Regions from separate parts of the Rhodovulum sp. MB263 genome, predicted to be linked through region 2. Evidence: riboswitches for the same ligand, from Rfam matches in the RefSeq annotation. Region 2 holds a riboswitch; each other region holds the start of a gene.
What was found. A riboswitch is a leader RNA that binds a small molecule or an ion and turns the genes downstream of it on or off. The one in region 2 is predicted to bind thiamine pyrophosphate.

Region 1: linked by a shared signal. The riboswitch ahead of B5V46_RS10435 (NUDIX hydrolase) and the one ahead of thiC (phosphomethylpyrimidine synthase ThiC) in region 2 are both predicted to bind thiamine pyrophosphate.
Region 3: linked by a shared signal. The riboswitch ahead of thiM (hydroxyethylthiazole kinase) and the one ahead of thiC (phosphomethylpyrimidine synthase ThiC) in region 2 are both predicted to bind thiamine pyrophosphate.
Region 4: linked by a shared signal. The riboswitch ahead of thiB (thiamine ABC transporter substrate binding subunit) and the one ahead of thiC (phosphomethylpyrimidine synthase ThiC) in region 2 are both predicted to bind thiamine pyrophosphate.

What each region holds. Positions count from the first base shown of each region.
Region 1 covers NZ_CP020384.1:2,239,208-2,243,386, forward strand. The annotation lists gene B5V46_RS10430 (NAD(P)/FAD-dependent oxidoreductase) at 140-1,312, shown strand; TPP riboswitch at 2,364-2,492, shown strand; gene B5V46_RS10435 (NUDIX hydrolase) at 2,493-2,975, shown strand; gene thiD (bifunctional hydroxymethylpyrimidine kinase/phosphomethylpyrimidine kinase) at 2,972-3,793, shown strand.
Region 2 covers NZ_CP020384.1:3,329,600-3,333,778, reverse strand. The annotation lists gene B5V46_RS15440 (NCS1 family transporter) at 1-414, opposite strand, end outside; gene B5V46_RS15435 (aspartate/glutamate racemase family protein) at 443-1,141, opposite strand; gene B5V46_RS15430 (GntR family transcriptional regulator) at 1,274-1,960, shown strand; TPP riboswitch at 2,014-2,134, shown strand; gene thiC (phosphomethylpyrimidine synthase ThiC) at 2,253-4,007, shown strand; gene B5V46_RS15420 (aldo/keto reductase) at 4,073-4,179, opposite strand, start outside.
Region 3 covers NZ_CP020384.1:1,600,051-1,604,229, forward strand. The annotation lists gene thiE (thiamine phosphate synthase) at 80-694, opposite strand; gene thiM (hydroxyethylthiazole kinase) at 691-1,515, opposite strand; TPP riboswitch at 1,558-1,654, opposite strand; gene B5V46_RS07585 (RsmB/NOP family class I SAM-dependent RNA methyltransferase) at 1,878-3,053, shown strand; gene B5V46_RS07590 (ATP-binding protein) at 3,171-4,179, shown strand, end outside.
Region 4 covers NZ_CP020384.1:3,758,891-3,763,069, reverse strand. The annotation lists gene B5V46_RS17585 (ABC transporter permease subunit) at 1-1,472, opposite strand, end outside; gene thiB (thiamine ABC transporter substrate binding subunit) at 1,448-2,446, opposite strand; TPP riboswitch at 2,487-2,588, opposite strand; gene aroC (chorismate synthase) at 2,705-3,805, shown strand; gene B5V46_RS17570 (hypothetical protein) at 3,896-4,179, opposite strand, start outside.

The DNA of each region.
Region 1 (4,179 bases), 1.1 Mb from region 2:
GCCAGAACCGCCGAAAGGCGCAGGCTCTGGCAGACGGCCGCTCCCCGGTGAGGAACCGCCAAGCTCCGAGCTCTCCCGAAACCTTCGGCAGATGCGATGGCCCCTTTTGCCGGGATGTCCGTCGGCGTAGAGGGCGTGCATGGATTATGATGCGATCGTGCTGGGCGCCGGAGCAGCCGGGCTGATGGCCGCGGCAACGGCCGGACAGGCCGGAGCGCGGGTGCTTGTACTCGACCATGCCGACAAGGCCGGGAAGAAGATCCTGATTTCCGGCGGCGGCCGCTGCAACTTCACCAATACCGGTGCCGAGGCGGCGTGCTTTCTGTCCGGGAACCCGCATTTCCCGAAATCCGCCCTCGCCCGCTATACCCAGTGGGATTTCCTCGCTTTGGTCGAACGCCATGGCATCGCCTGGCATGAAAAGACGCTGGGACAGCTGTTCTGCGACGGCTCCTCCCGGCAGATCCTGGCCATGTTGCTCGACGAATGCGCCCGGGGCGGGGTCGATATCCGGCTCGGGACGAAGATCGGCGAGATCGGCCATGGCGACGGACGCTACCGGGTGGCTGGCGCCAGCGCCGCGAACCTCGTCATCGCGACCGGCGGCCCCTCGATCCCGAAGATGGGCGCGACCGGCCTTGCCTACCAGATCGCCGAGCGCTTCGGGCTTGCCGTCGTGCCGCCGCGCCCCGCGCTGGTTCCGCTGACGCTGGGCCCGCACGACGCGGCCTTCCGGGCCATTGCCGGCCTGTCCTGCCCGGTGATCGCGCGGGTCGGGTCGGCCAGCTTCCGAGAAGCCGCGCTGTTCACCCATCGCGGGCTGTCGGGTCCCGCGATCCTGCAGGTCTCGTCCTACTGGACCCCCGGCGCAGCGGTCGAACTGACGCTGATCGAGAACGCCCTCGACATGCTGCGCGAGGCACGGCGGCAGATGCCGCGTGCCCGGCTGCGCGCCGCCCTGAGCGAGCAGCTTCCGAACCGTCTGGCCGAGCTTCTGGCCACTCAGATCGGCCTGGAGAAACAGCTTGCGAACTGTTCGGACGCCGATCTGGAGCGCGCGGCAGCCCCGCTTACCCGGCTGACATTCCACCCCACCGGCACCGAGGGCTATGCCAAGGCAGAGGTCACGGCGGGTGGGATCTCGACCGAAGCGCTGTCCTCGCGCACGATGGAAGCGAAGGCCGTGCCCGGCCTGCATGTGATCGGCGAGGCCGTCGATGTCACCGGCTGGCTTGGCGGCTACAATTTCCAATGGGCCTGGTCCTCGGGCCGGGCGGCGGGCATGGCGATTGCCGAGCGGCGCCGGAACTGACCGCGCCCCTTGCCGCGACACCGCCGCTCCCGCCCCCGGCGGTCATGACAGGCAGGCCGACCCGCAGACCGCCCCCGCCCTTTCCTCCCATGCCTTTCAGACACCTCTGGCCTGCAAAGGCGCCGGGGCAGAGCGCGGCGCGGCGCGGCGCCCGCGCATCACCGGCAGAACCGGGCGGTCGTCGCGACGGGAAAGCGCGCCGCAGCCATGTGGGACGAGGCCCGGAAGGTCAACGAGATCGGGCGGCACGCCCGGCACCGAGACGCATGTGACCAGGGCGAAGACACGGTATCTTTGTCGAACAGCCCCGTCAGCAGGGCCCTGCCGCGCGCGTCCAACCCCGGCCGGACCGACATCAGACATCCCGGCCCCACCCCGCCCCAGCCAAGGAGGCACCGCCGGATGCGCTCCTTCTGCCCGGACGCGCACGAGGGCGAGGCTCAACGTCCTGGAGATCGGCCCCCATCCATCCCGGCGGTGGCACCGGGGAATGACCGCGACGAGCACATGGAGCCCCCTGCCAGAAAAGGCAGGGCGATCACCGGCAACAGCGCGTCGAGACCGCGCTGCAGGATCGTCGGCACGCCGCGCGCTCGGCTGGAAAAGAACGCTCAGCAGCCTGATCGACGATACCGAGCCGACGCCCGCCTGCGGCCTCACGGTCGACAGGACCGATGAGATTTCCGTCTTGAGCGGAACCAGAGGCTCGACTTACGCCGCCATGGACCGCCTGATCGCATGGCGGCGAAACGAATTGCACGGAGGCTCGCCGGCCAGTCACAGGACAGCCCCATCGGTCGGCAGTGCCGGCAAAAACGGTTCCATCCCGCCCGGACACACCGACCGGCATCATGTTAACCCAAAACATTAATATTGGACTATATTAGCCTGATATTTAATATTTATAATTCACTGAACGCGATCCGTACCTGAGCAAGCGGGCCAGTTGCGCAGCCCTCTGTCGGCGAAGGCCCCGCCGAGAGAAAAGGCCCGGGAACGGCGCGCGCATCGCAACAGACGCGTTGAACTCGCCGCTTATCCTGATAGTCTCGCCGACACCTAGGGGAGCCCCGGCATGGGGCTGAGAGTCTGCAGGCACGGCCATGGCCCGGCGCAGCGCAGTGACCCTTCGAACCTGATCCGGATCATGCCGGCGAAGGGACAGGACAGGAACGCTCTCTTGCCCTTGCCGGCCGCAGCATATGAGGCGGCCTTGCCCTTCCCCAGCATCCCCGAACGCCCCATCCCCGCGGCCATCGCGGTGGTGATCCGCGCCAGGCAGGTCCTTCTGGTCCGCCGGGCCAATCCGCCCGATGCCGGCCGCTGGGGCTTTCCCGGCGGAAAAATCGACCGCGGCGAGACCGTGACGGAGGCGGCCCTGCGGGAGCTGGCCGAAGAGACCGGCATTCGTGCCGAACCGCTGCGCGTCCTCACCGCGCTGGATGCCTTCGATCGCGACGCCTCGGGCGCCCTGCGCAGCCATTTCATCCTGATCGCCCTCTTGTGCCGCTGGACGGCCGGCGAGCCTGTCGCGGGCGACGATGCGCTCGAGGCGCGCTGGGTCGACCTGGACACATTTGCCGATACCGAGCTTGCGCTGAGCCTCGATGTCGCCGAGGTCGCGGCGCAGGCCGCCATGTTGATGCAGGAGATGCAATCATGATCGCCAACATCCTAACAATCGCCGGCACCGATCCGTCCGGAGGCGCCGGCATCCAGGCAGACATCAAGACTTTCTCGGCACTTGGCGCCTATTCCTGCTCTGCCATCACCGCCGTCGTCGCGCAGAACACCCAGGGCGTGAGATCCTTCGTCGCGCTCGATCCGGGCTTCGTGGCCGAGCAGATCGACGCCGTGCTCGACGATGTGCGCATCGACGCGGTCAAGATCGGCATGATCGCGAATGCCGCGATCGCCGAAGCCGTGGCGGACCGGCTGAGCCATCACGCGGTCGGGAATATCGTGCTCGACCCGGTCATGGTGGCCAAGAGCGGTCACGCGCTGCTTGCGCCCGAGGCGGTCGCGGCGGTGCGCGAGCGGCTCCTGCCGCTGGCAAGGATCATGACCCCGAACCTGCCCGAGGCGGCGGTGCTGCTCGGACGCGAAGACGACTGGACGGCAGAGGCCATGCAGGCCGCCCTGCCCGACCTGTTGGCCATGGGGCCGGAATGGGTGCTGCTCAAGGGCGGCCATCTCGCAGACAGCGCCGAAAGCACTGACCTGCTGGCGGGCCCCGAGGGCATCACCCGCTTCGCCGCCCCACGCCTGGTCACGACGAATGACCATGGCACCGGCTGCACGCTGTCCTCGGCGATTGCCGCGCTCTTGCCCGGCCGCGACATGGTCGAGGCCGTGGGCACGGCCAAGACATATCTTCACGACGCGCTGGCAGCGAGCGAGGCCCTCGATGTCGGCCATGGCCACGGGCCGGTGCATCACTTCCACGCGCTCTGGTCCGATCACCGGCCCCCTGTCGTCTGACGCGGCCTTCAGGCGTTCCGCCGGGCGGGGAAGGCGCGGACGGGGCGCGGACGACCGGCTCCGGCGGTTCGGCTGTAGAGGCGCGGACCGGTCCGGGCCCGGCCCGACCAACCTCTACAGGCCGGGCGGGGTGATCGTGCGCGTCAGGAGCCTGCGATCCGACCCTCGCCGGGCGAACGGAACGTGTTTGCGCCTTGCCACAAGTGAACACCCCCGGTTGTAGGACGCCCGCCCTGCCCGCCCCGGTCACGCGCCGAAGCGCTCGGCCCCGGGAAGGGAGATCTTGGCCTTCATGAAGGTGACGGCAGGCCCCGCCTGCCATCACGCGGCTACCGGCCAGTTCGCAACCCAGCCATCCGCCACGCGCCGAGGCCTGACAGGCCGTC
Region 2 (4,179 bases):
GAGCGCGCCCGCCCCGATCCAGCTCTGGAAGCCGAACCAGACGATCGCGGGCACCGAGCGCACCAGTGCGGGCAGGCGGGTGCCGGAAAACCCGAAGGCCGACCGCGCCTGTACCATGAAGGGGATGCCGTATTTGTGGCCGGCGCGGCCGTTGATCATCAGGGCGATGCCGATCACCGTGCAGCCGATGGCAATGGCCAGGAAGGTCTGGAGCAGGTTGAGCGTGCCCACCAGCCCCGAGCCGATGGTGAAGGTGCCGATCGACACGCAGCCCCCAAGCCAGGCGAAGAGATAGGACCAGGGGTCCATGATCCGCGTCTCCTGGGGCGCGAGCGATTCCTCGCCCAGCCCCTTTTCCTCGATCACATGCGGGACATGGCCTGGTGCCGCGGCTGCGGTCTCGGGCATTGTCATCGGTGTCTCTCCCCGTGTGTTTTCGTTTCTAATGCGTTTCCGGCTGCGCATAGGCGCCGGATTTGCTGGTCTTCAGCCCGGCCCCGACAAGCGCCTCGGCGAATTTCGTGGCGACGGCAACCCCGTCGATGACCGGGATGCCGGTTTCCGCGCTCAGCCACGCCACCAGATCCGCCATGCCGGCACATCCCAGCACGACCGCCTCGCAGCCATCCTCCTCGATGGCGCGGAGGATCTCGTCGCGGACCCTGAGCCGGGCATCCGATCCCGGTTCCTCGAGGGCCAGCACCGGGATCGCGGCCGAGCGTACCCGGCGGCAGCGATGTTCGAGCCCGTAGCCCCGGACCAGATCCTCGATCACCGGGACCGAGCGCGGAAGGGTCGTGACCACCGAGAAGGAAGTGGCGATCATGCTGGCGGCCTTCACCCCGGCCTCGCAGATCCCGATCACCGGCCCGGTCGCGATCTCGCGGCAGGCGCCGAGCGCGGGATCGTCGAAACAAGCCAGAACGATGGCATCGGCCCCGGCCTCTTCTGCCTCGCGGACCTCGCGCAGCAGATGCGGCGCGCACATCGCCTCGTCATGATGGCCCTGAATGCTGGCCGGGGCGCCGGTTGCGGTCCGCCCTTCGATCTCGACACCGGGCGCGGCGACGGCACGCGCGGCCTCGACGATCTTTTCCGTCATCGAGACGGTGGAGTTCGGGTTGATGACAACGAGTTTCATGATGGCAATCCCTGGCTGTTCGGCATGATGCTATCAAAAATTGTTCACAATCCATAGTATCAATATTGCGCAACAAGTCCTGTGGGGAAATTTTGTTGCCGGGTCATGGTGCCGCAGCATAGAGAGGAAACGATGGAGACCCCGAAGGAAACCCGGATCGTCGAGCAGATCCTCGACGCCATTGCCGATCAGCGCCTGCCGGCCGGTACACGCCTGGGCGAACAGGCGTTGAGCGACCATTTCTCCTGCAATCGCACACAGGTACGCCGGGCCCTGGCGGCCCTGACCGCCTATCAGGTGGTCGAGCATCTGCCCAATCGCGGCGCCTCGGTCGCGACGCCGACGGCCGAGGATGCCCGCGACGTCTTTCAGGCCCGGCGCGCGGTCGAGACCGCGATCTGCCGCAATGCCCTGCGCCGGGCGACAGCGGAGGATCTGGCCGCCCTGCGCGCCCATCTGGCCGAGGAGGAGAGGGCGAAGGATGACGGCGACCGGTCCGAGGCGATTCGCCTGTCGCGGGGCTTTCACAACCTGCTGGCGCGGATCGGCGGCAATGCCGTGCTCGCGCGCTATGTGCAGGAACTCACCATGCGGTCCTCACTCATCATCGGGCTTTATGGCACCCAGGCGCGGACGCTCTGTGCCAAGGACGAGCATCTGCGCCTCGTCGAGGCCATCGCCGCGCGTGACGAGGCCGGCGCGCTCTGCCTGATGGATGCGCATCTGCGCCATATCGAGGCGGGGATTTCCTTCAGCGAAAGCCGGGCGCCCGCGGGCACGCTGTCCTCGATGCTGGGCGGAGGGCCCGCGCGGGGCTGACCGGCCCGGCGCTGCGGCGGGTTTGACAGTCCGCGCCGGCTTTGCGATACCTCGTCGCACGTCAGGGGAGTCCCGCCAAGGGGACTGAGAGGCTGACAGGGGGAAACCCCGGTGACGCGACCCTTCGAACCTGACCCAGTTGAGACTGGCGTAGGAAGACCGAGGGGCATGCCACAAGATCCCGCCCCCCGGGCCGCAAGGCCCCCAGACCGTCAAGGTCGTTCGGGCCAACGGCCCCGCTTTCTGCCTCATCATCCGTCTGGGTCTCGTCAGGTCAACTGAGGAGACGAAGATGAACAGACCCGACACCGTTCCGCAGATCACGCTGGGGCCGCTGCCCGCCTCGGAAAAGCTCTACCTGTCCGGCGAGATCCACCCGATCCGGGTGCCGCTGCGCCGGATCGCGACCGGCGAGGGGGCGGTGACGGTCTATGACAGCTCGGGCCCCTATACCGACCCCGGGGCGCGGATCGACATCGCCGCAGGGCTTGCGCCGGTGCGGATCCCCTTCGCGCGCGACCGCGGCGAGGCCGAGACCTATCCGGCCCGCGACGTGACCGCCGCCGACAATGGCTTTGCCGAAGGCGCGCGCCTCGTGCCGGCCTTTCCGCGGCGGCCCGAGCCGCTTCGGGCGACGACTGGGCGGGCGATCACCCAGCTGGCCTATGCAAGGGCCGGGATCGTCACCCCCGAGATGGAATTCGCCGCGATCCGCGAGAACGAGGGCCGCACCGCTGCCCATACCCGCGACGGCGAGCCCTTCGGCGCCGAGATCCCCGATCTGGTGACGCCCGAATTCGTCCGCGCCGAGATCGCTGCGGGCCGGGCGATCATCCCGGCCAATATCAACCATCCCGAACTTGAACCCATGGTGATCGGCCGCGCCTTCAAGGTGAAGGTCAATGCCAATATCGGCAATTCGGCCATCACCTCCTCGATGGAGGAAGAGGTCGAGAAGATGGTCTGGGCGATCCGCTGGGGCGCCGATACGGTGATGGACCTCTCGACCGGCCGCAACATCCACAACATCCGCGACTGGATCCTCCGGAACGCGCCCGTGCCCATCGGCACCGTGCCGCTTTACCAGGCGCTGGAGAAGGTCGGCGGCGTGGCCGAGGATCTCAGCTGGGAGGTCTACCGCGACACCCTGATCGAGCAGGCCGAGCAGGGGGTCGATTACTTCACCATCCATGCCGGGCTGAGACGCGGGATGATCGGGCTGACGGCCCGGCGCGTGACCGGCATCGTCAGCCGGGGCGGCTCGATCATGGCCAAGTGGTGCCTGCATCACGGCCGCGAGTCCTTCCTCTACGAGCGTTTCGAGGAGATCTGCGACATCTGCCGCGCCTATGACGTCTCGTTCAGCCTGGGCGACGGGCTCAGGCCCGGCTCGATCGCCGATGCCAATGACGAGGCGCAATTCGCCGAGCTGCGGACCTTGGGCGAGCTGGCGCAGGTCGCCTGGGCCAGGGACTGTCAGGTGATGATCGAGGGGCCGGGCCATGTGCCGATGCACAAGATCAAGGCCAATATGGACGAGCAGCTGAAGCATTGCCACGAGGCGCCGTTCTACACGCTCGGGCCGCTCACGACCGATATCGCGCCGGGCTATGACCATATCACCTCGGCCATAGGGGCGGCGATGATCGGTTGGTTCGGCACCGCGATGCTGTGTTACGTCACGCCCAAGGAGCATCTGGGTCTGCCCGACCGCGACGACGTCAAGACCGGGGTCGTGACCTACAAGCTCGCCGCCCATGCCGCCGATCTGTCCAAGGGGCATCCGGGCGCGCAGGCGCGGGACGATGCGCTCAGCCGGGCGCGCTTTGCCTTCCGCTGGGAGGATCAGTTCAATCTGGGGCTCGACCCGGATACGGCACGCGCCTTCCATGACGAGACCATGCCCAAGGCCGCCCATAAGGAGGCGCAGTTCTGCTCGATGTGCGGGCCGAAATTCTGCTCGATGAAGATCAGCCAGGATATCCGCGACGCGGCCGCGGCCGAGGCCGGGGCCTGTCCGAACGGGCTGACCCCCGCCGCCGAATAGCGCGGGCGGACGGATCGAAAGCGGGGGCCGGGTCATGCCGGCCCCCGCCTGCTGACCCTTGGGGGTTAGCTCTGGCTGCGGTATTCGCCCTGCCGTTCCAGCATCCAGCCGGGATATTCAGCGGGCAGGCGGGTCGCCGCATCGAGGCGGGCCAGCTCGGCGGCGCTCAGCT
Region 3 (4,179 bases), 1.7 Mb from region 2:
CCGCTTTGCCTCGGACCGGTTGCGCCCCCCGGATGCCGGGGGAAGGGCTCTGCCATCCCCGGAATGGCCCCGCTAGCGCTCATGCCGCTCTCCAGGCACCGGCCAGCGCACGGGCGGCATCCTCGGGATCGGGGGCGGCCGAGATCGCCGAGACGACGGCCATGCCGGCCGCGCCGGCCGCCTTGAGCGCGCGCGCATCGGTGGCGCCGACGCCGCCGATGGCAACGCAGGGCAGGGGGCTCGCCGCCGCGATCCGCGCCAGCCCGCCGAAGCCAAGCGGGGCCGCGTGATCGGGTTTGGTGGCGGTTGCCCGCACCGGCCCGACGCCGAGATAATCGACGACGCCCGCAGGTATCGCCCCGAGCTGTTCCATGGCTTCGACCGACAGGCCCAGAAGCCGCCCCGGCCCCAGCGCCCGGCGCAGCGCCAGCGGGTTGCCATCGGACTGGCCGACATGGAGCCCGTCCGCGCCCGAGGCCAGCACCACGTCGAGCCGGTCATTCACGATCAGCGGAACGCCGCGCCGGGCCAGTTCGGGTTTCAGCGCGCGCGCCAGCGCGATCAGCGCCTCGTCCCCGGCCTGCTTGTCGCGCAGCTGTACCATGGTCGCGCCGCCCCGGACCGCGGCCAGAACCAGGTCGGCCGAGGCGCCGTCGGGGGTCACGAAATAGACCGGAAGCCTGTCGCGGGTCATGCCGCGCTCACCCGGGCGCCGCGCTCGAGCGTCTCGGGCGTCATCGCATGAAGCGCGTCGATCAGCGCAACTGCGAAGCTGCCCGGCCCGGACGCGCCCCTGGCCGCCTGTTCGCCCGCCAGCCCGAAACAGGCCAGCGCCGCGACGGTGGCCCCGGCCCGGTCGCCGCCGCCCGCGAGGAAGGCCGCGACCAAGGCCGTCAGCGAACAGCCGAGCGCGGTGACCTTGGGCATCAGCGGATGGCCGTTGGCGATGCGCCAGGCGCGGGTGCCATCGGTGACGTAATCGACCGGCCCGGTGACCGCGACCACCGCCCAGCTCCGTTCGGCGAGCGCGCGCGCCGCGGCCTCGGCCGCCTCGACGCTGTCGGCGCTGTCGGCACCCCGGCCGCGTGCCTCGACCCCGGCCAGCGCCAGGATCTCGGAGGCATTGCCCCGGATCACCGTCGGCTCGAAGGCCATGAGATCGCCGCAGAGCGCCTGCCGGTAGGCGGTGGCGCCGACCGCGACGGGGTCGAGCACCCAGGGCAGCCCCGCCGCCCGCGCGGCACTTGCCGCGGCCCGCATCCCCGTCGCCCAGCCGGGCGAGGGCGTGCCGATATTGATCGAGAGCGCCTGCGCCAGCGGGGTGAACTCGCCGGTCTCCTCGACCGCATGCAGCATCGCCGGCGAGGCGCCTGCCGCCAGCAGCACGTTCGCGGCGACGTTCATGGCGACGAAATTGGTGATGCACTGCACCAGGGGCGCGCGTGCCTGCATCGCGGCCAGATGTTCTGCCGGCGTTCGAATCGGGTGGCCTGAGTGGTCTGCGGGGGCGGGCATCGCGGTCCTCCTTGGGTGGCGGACGGGCGCATCGGTCCCGTCGGGACGCGGCACGCGACTTCCTCCGCCAGCATGATCTGGTTCAGGTTCTAAGGGTGCTTCTCAGCCCGGATCGCTCCGGACGCCCCTGTCACGGCCGCCAGAAAACCACGTCCTTGCGCGGATGGAAAGTCCTCTGGCGGCGGCGGTGGCTTGCCAGCGCCGAAGGCGGCTGCCAGAAGGCGGACAGGCGGCAGGCCCGGAAAGGGTGCAGCCAGACAAGAACGGGGCGAAAACGGCGCGAAGGAGCCAGGGATGACAAGGCGCGAGGCGGAGGCCGGGGGCGGCAGGCGCATGCCTGTCCGGGGTCGGCGGGGGCTGCGATGACGCCCGCGGCGCGGATCGCGGCGGCGGCCGAGCTGCTCGATGCCTGGCGCGGCGGCGCGCCGGCCGAGAAGCTCCTGACCACCTGGGCGCGGCAGAACCGCTTTGCCGGATCGAAGGACCGCGCCGCGATCCGCGATCATGTCTTCGATGCGATCCGCTGCCTGCGGTCCTTCGCGGCGCTGGGCGGGGCCGCGACCGGACGCGGGCTGATGCTGGGGATGCTGCGCGCCGCGGGCACCGATCCCGGAACTGTCTTCACCGGTGCGGGCCATGCCCCGGCGCCGCTCGGCACCGAGGAACTTGCGCCCGGGCCTGCGCTTGCCGATCTGCCCGAGCCGGTCGCCTGCGATTGCCCCGAGGCACTGGAAGGGCTGCTGCGAGAGAGCCTCGGCCCCGATTTCCGGGCGGTGATGGAGCGGCTCCGGCAGCGCGCCCCGGTCTTTCTGCGGGTCAATGCGCGCCGGAGCGATGCCGCGGCGGCCATGGCGCGGCTGGCCGGGGAGGGGATCGAGACCCGGCCCCATCCGCTTTCGCCCACCGCGCTGGAAGTGGTGGCGGGCGCACGCCGGGTGCATCTGTCGCGCGCTTTCGCAGACGGGCTGGTCGAATTGCAGGATGCCGCCTCGCAGGCGGTGGCCGACATGATGCCGCTCGGCGAAGGCGCAAGGGTGCTCGATTATTGCGCGGGCGGCGGCGGCAAGACGCTGGCCATGGCCGCGCGCGGGGGCGCCCGGCATTTGGCCCATGATGCGGCGCCGCAGCGGATGCGCGATCTGCCCGCCCGGGCCGAACGGGCCGGGGTTGCGGTGCACTGTCTCGACGCGGCCGCGCTGAAAGGGGCGGCGCCCTTCGATCTGGTGCTTTGCGATGTGCCCTGTTCGGGCAGCGGCGCCTGGCGCCGGAGCCCGGAGGCCAAATGGCGGACCACGCCTGCCGATCTGGACCGGCTGACCGCGCTTCAGGCCGGGATTCTTGATCGTGCGGCCGGGTTGGTGGCCCCGGGGGGGTATCTGGGCTATGCGACCTGTTCGCTGCTTGCCGCCGAGAATGCTTCCCAGATCGGCCGCTTTCTTGCCGCCTTTCAGGGCTGGAGGCTTGTCTCCGAACGCCGGCTGACGCCGCTTGATGGTGGCGACGGGTTCTATGCCGCAGTCATGCAGCGCCCGGGCTGAGCGGCGGCGAAGATCTGCCATCCTCCGGGGTTGGGCGGCTCTGTTAACCACGGGTTAACACCTGTGGAGAAAGAGTGGGCGAAATCGTCCTGCCGGGAGGTTCTCTTGCCGCGTCTCATGCCTGTTCTGCTATCTGTCCGTCGCTCGGCCGCGGCCTATGCCGATCGGGCCTGGGCGGCGCTGGCCCTTGGCATCCTGCTATCGGGCGCGGCCTGGACCTCGCCCTGGCCCTTGTTTTTCGCGCCGCTGCTGACGACGGGCCTCACCCTGTGCTGCCTGGCCGCGCTGTTGCGGATCCTGGGGCGCCCGGTCTCGGATATTCCCTCCGACAGGCTGAGGCGGCTTTGCGCCAGCGCGCCCGGCGCCACGCTGGTCACCGATGCCGAGGGGCGGGTTCTGATCGCCAGTCCCGAGGCACAGCGCCGGGTCGCGGCGGTGCGCGGCCAGCCGGTGTCCGATGCGCTGCAGGCCCTGTTTGCCGATCCCCGGCGTGCGGTCGGCGATCTGATCGCGGCCGCCGCCAGGGGGCTGCCCGCCTCGGCCCGGCGCTCTCTGGCCTCCGGGCCGTTGCAGGTCGGGGTCGAGCGGGCGGGCTCGGGCCTGTTCCTGTGGCGCTTTGATGCCAGTGCGACCGATGGGGTCGAGATCGCGTTGCCGATGGTGCGGCTCGATCCGGCGGGGCGGCTTTCGGCGATCAATGCCGCCGCCCGCGGGCTGGTGGGCCAGAGCCACGAGGCGGTCGCGGCGCTTCTGGCCGGGGCCTCGGAAGAGACCGACGAGGTGGTGGTCGAGACCCCGGAAGGCCCGAGCCGGCGCCGCCTGCTGCAACTGCGCATGGCCGATGGCGGGCGTGAATTCTATATCCTGCCGCGCCGCTCGGAGGCCCGCGTCGCCGAGGCGCCCGAGGGCTTTCTCGATGCCTTGCCGGTGGCGCTTCTGCAGCTCGATGCCGATGGCACGGTGCGGCTGTCCAATGCCCGGGCGGTGCGGCTCTTGGGGGGCACGCCGGACGAGGCTCTGAACCTCTGCGACCGGCTCGAGGGGCTTGGCCGTCCGGTCAGCGACTGGCTGGCCGATGCCGCGCAGGGCCGGGCTCCGAACACGGCCGAGGTGCTGCGGGTCGCAC
Region 4 (4,179 bases), 430 kb from region 2:
TAGGCCGTCATCAGCCCGTAAAGCTGCAAGGGCAGGGTGGCATGGCCCGGGTCTGAAAACAGCGCGATCACCCCCAGATCGCCCATCGACAGCGCCGCCGCCAGTCCGAGCGTGAAGCCGATGGGCCGACGGAGGCGCGGCAGCAGCATCAGCCGGAGCCGCGCGCGCCCGGTCATGCCGAGGCTGTCGGCGAGGCGGCCATGGCCGCGTTCGGCCTCGGCCACGGCCGGCACCAGCGCACGCAGCGCGAAGGGCAGGCTCATCGCGGCATTGACGGTCGCGGTGACCGGCAGTGCCAGAAGCCTCGGATCGGCCAGCGGGAAGAGCAGGATGAACAGCCCGGTTCCCATCACCAGAGGCGAGGCGGCGATGGTGAGCGTTCCCGCCGCCTGGATCGTCCGGCCGGTGAGACCGCCGAGCCGGTCGATGGCGATGGCCATCGGCAGCGCCAGCGCCAGTGTCAGCGCGGCCGAGCCGAGCGCCACGGCCAGCGAGCGCAGTGCCGCGGCATAGACAGAGGCGGGCAGGCCGGGCAGGCCCGGCAGGCCGCGCAGCGCCACCATGGCAAGCGGCAGGATCAGGAACAGCGCGGCCAGCGCGAGGCAGGCCATGTCCTGCAGCCGCAGCCAGCGTCCGTCCGGCCCGATCTGCGGCACGGGTCTGTCGAGCCCCGGGCCGAAGGCGCCCGGCACCGCGATGGCGAAGGCAACAAGTGCGGCCGCGACCGAGATCCCGACCTGGATCAGCGCCAGCCAGGCGGCACGGCCCAGGTCGAATTCGAAGCGGAAGGCCTGATAGATCGCCAGCTCGACCGTGGTTGCGCGGGGGCCGCCGCCCAGCGTCAGGGCGACCGCGAAGCTGGTCAGGCAGATCAGGAAGACGACGAGGAATGTGCCGGGCAGGACTTCGCGCAGCATCGGACGCTCGAGATGACGAAAGCGGTCGGCGGGGCCGAAGCCGAGGGCGGCCGCCAGCCGGAACCGTTCGGCCGGGATCGCGAGCCAGCCCTGCAGGACCAGCCGCGTGGCAAGCGGCAGGTTGAAGAAGACATGAGCCAGCACGACGCCCCCGGGTCCGTAGATGTCGACGGGGCCCAGTCCGAGCGGCGCGAGCGCGGTCGACAGAAGGCCGCTGCGGCCGAAGACGGCCAGAAGTCCCATCACCGCGACGATGACCGGCAGGATGAAGGGCGCGCCCAGAAGGGTGATCAGCACGCCCCGGCCCGGAAAGCGGCGCCGGGCCAGCGCCCGGGCCACCGGTACCGCCAGCAGACTGCTGAGCGCGGCCGAGGCGAGCGCCTGGAGAAGCGTGAAGCGCACCGCCGCCAGATCGGCGGCGCCAAGCCCGGCCCCGCCCGGCTCGGCGCGCCAGGCCACGGCCAGGATGGTGCCGAGCGCGAGCGTCAGCGCCAGTGCGGCGGTGCCGATCCCGATCCCGGTTGCAGTGCCTAGCGGCTGAGCGCGTCGCGCCATTCGGCGAGGGCCTCGTTCCGGATCCGCGCGGCCTCGTCCGGGGGGAAGAGCAGCGCGGTATCGGGCTGGATCAGGGTCTCGAAGCCCGCCGGCAGCCCGGCTTCAGGCGTGGCTGCGGGATACATCCAGTTGGTGGTGGGGATCGCTGCCTGGAACGGCTCGCTCAGCATGAAGTCGAGGAATTGCCGCGCCAGCTCGGGTTGGTCGGACGAGGCCAGGATGCCGGCCACCTCGATCTGCAGGTAATGGCCCTCGTCGAAGCGCGCGGCGGCCTTGGTATCGTCATCTTCGGCGATCAGGTGATAGGCGGGCGAGGTGGTGTAGGACAGCGCCATGTCGGCCTCGCCGTCGATGAACAGGCCATAGGATTCTGTCCAGCCCTTGGTGACGGTCAGGATATGCGGCGCAAGCCCTTCCCAGATCCCGGGTGCGCGGTCGCCATAGGCGGCCTTGATCCAGAACAGGAGCCCCAGCCCCGGGGTCGAGCTGCGCGGGTCCTGGATCACGATCTTCAGATCCCCTGGCGCGGCGATCAGCGCCTCGAAGCTCGTCGGCGGCTCGGCCAGCCGGGTCCTGTCATAGACGAAGGCGAAATAGCTCCAGTCATAGGGCAGGAACAGCGGGTCGTCCCAGGCGACCGGCAGGTCGAGCCGGTCGGGGTCCTGGCTATGGGGCGCGAACAGCCCGGTTTCGGCGGCGGCTGCGGTGAGGTTGGTGTCGAGGCCCAGCACCAGATCGGCCCGGCTGCGCGTGCCTTCGAGCCGGAGCCGGGCCAGGAGCGCCGCGCCATCGCCTGCGGCCACGAAATTCAGCTCGCAGCCGCATGTCGCCTCGAAAGCGGCCTCGACGATCGGGCCGGGGCCCCATTCGGCCACGAAGCTTTCATAGGTGTAGATCGTCAGCACGGGCCGGTCTTCCGCGGATGCGGGCAGGGCGGCTGCGGCGAGAGCCGCTGCAATGAATGGGATACGCATGGTCCTCCTCCAAAGATGGGGGCGGACGGGCAAGGGTGGAAATCTGTCCAGGGGCCTTCCCTCCGCCGGTTCTAACCGGGTCAGGTTCAACGGGTTTGCGGGTTGCGCATCTCAGCCCCTGTGGGCACCCCGAGGTGAGCGCAACGCTAGCGCCCCGGTCCCGGCTTCGCAAGCCAAACCCCCAGCCAAACACCAAGCCAAACCCCTTGAGAGGCGGACCTCCGGCGGGTATGCCCATGGGCCAAAGGAGATCGCCCCATGAGCCTGAACACCTTCGGCCATCTGTTCCGCGTCACCACCTGGGGCGAAAGCCACGGACCCGCGCTTGGCGCGACGGTCGACGGCTGTCCGCCCGGCATCGCGGTCGATGTGGCGATGCTGCAGCACTGGCTCGACCGGCGGCGGCCCGGCCAGAGCCGCTTTACCACCCAGCGCCAGGAGCCCGATGCCGTCGAGATCCTGTCGGGCGTGTTCGAGGGACAAAGCACCGGCACGCCGATCCAGCTCATGATCCGCAATACCGACCAGCGCTCGAAGGATTACGGCGAGATTGCCCGGAGCTTCCGGCCCGGCCATGCCGACATCACCTACTGGCAGAAATACGGTATCCGCGACTATCGCGGCGGCGGCCGCTCCTCGGCGCGCGAGACCGCGGCCCGGGTCGCGGCGGGCGGCGTGGCGCGGGCCGCGCTGGCGGCGCTGGTGCCGAACCTGAAGATCACCGGCTACATGGTGCAGATCGGTCCCCATGCCATCGACCGCGCCCGCTTCGACACCGACGAGATCGAGCGCAATCCGTTCTGGGCGCCCGACAGGCTGGCGGCCTCGGAATGGGAAGGCTATATCGACGCGCTGCGCAAGGCCGGCAATTCGGTCGGCGCGGTGGTCGAGGTCGTGGCCTCGGGCGTGCCCGCGGGGCTCGGCGCACCGATCTATGGCAAGCTCGACACCGATCTGGCGGCCGCGATGATGAGCATCAATGCGGTGAAGGGCGTCGAGATCGGCGATGGCATGGCGGTGGCCGCGCTGAGCGGGGTCGAGAATGCCGACGAGATCACCATGGGCCCTGACGGGCCGGTCTATGCCTCGAACCATGCCGGCGGCGTTCTCGGGGGCATCTCGACCGGGCAGGACGTGGTGGTCCGTTTCGCGGTCAAGCCGACCTCGTCGATCCTGACACCCCGGCGGAGCGTCACTGTCGCGGGCGAGTCGACCGAGGTGGTGACCAAGGGGCGCCACGACCCCTGTGTCGGCATTCGGGCGGTGCCGGTGGGCGAGGCGATGATGGCCTGCGTCCTGCTCGATCATCTGCTGCTGCATCGCGGCCAGATCGGCGAAAGCCGGGGCCGGATCGGCTGACCTGATCGCGGCCTCGGGTGGCGGTTTCCTTTGCAACGGGCGCCCTCCGGGGCCGCCCGTTTTCTGTTCTCTCGCGTCGCAGGGCCCGGCCTAGCCGCGGCCGCGCCAGAAGAACTCGCGTCCGAAGGAATACAGCACGCCCGAGCTGAACAGCACGCAGAGCAAGCCGACGATCTCGAGCACGCCGCCGATCCAGGACAGCAGCGGCCATTCGGGCAGGAGGCGGCCGACGGCCACCATCACGAGGCCCGCCAGCCCGAGCAGGGCGAAATCGCGCGCCATCGCGGCAGGGCTTTTCCAGCCCAGCGTCTCCAGCATCGAGAGTTTCGAGGCGCCTTCCGTCTGTTCATCGGCGGGGTCGGGCTCGCGCAGCG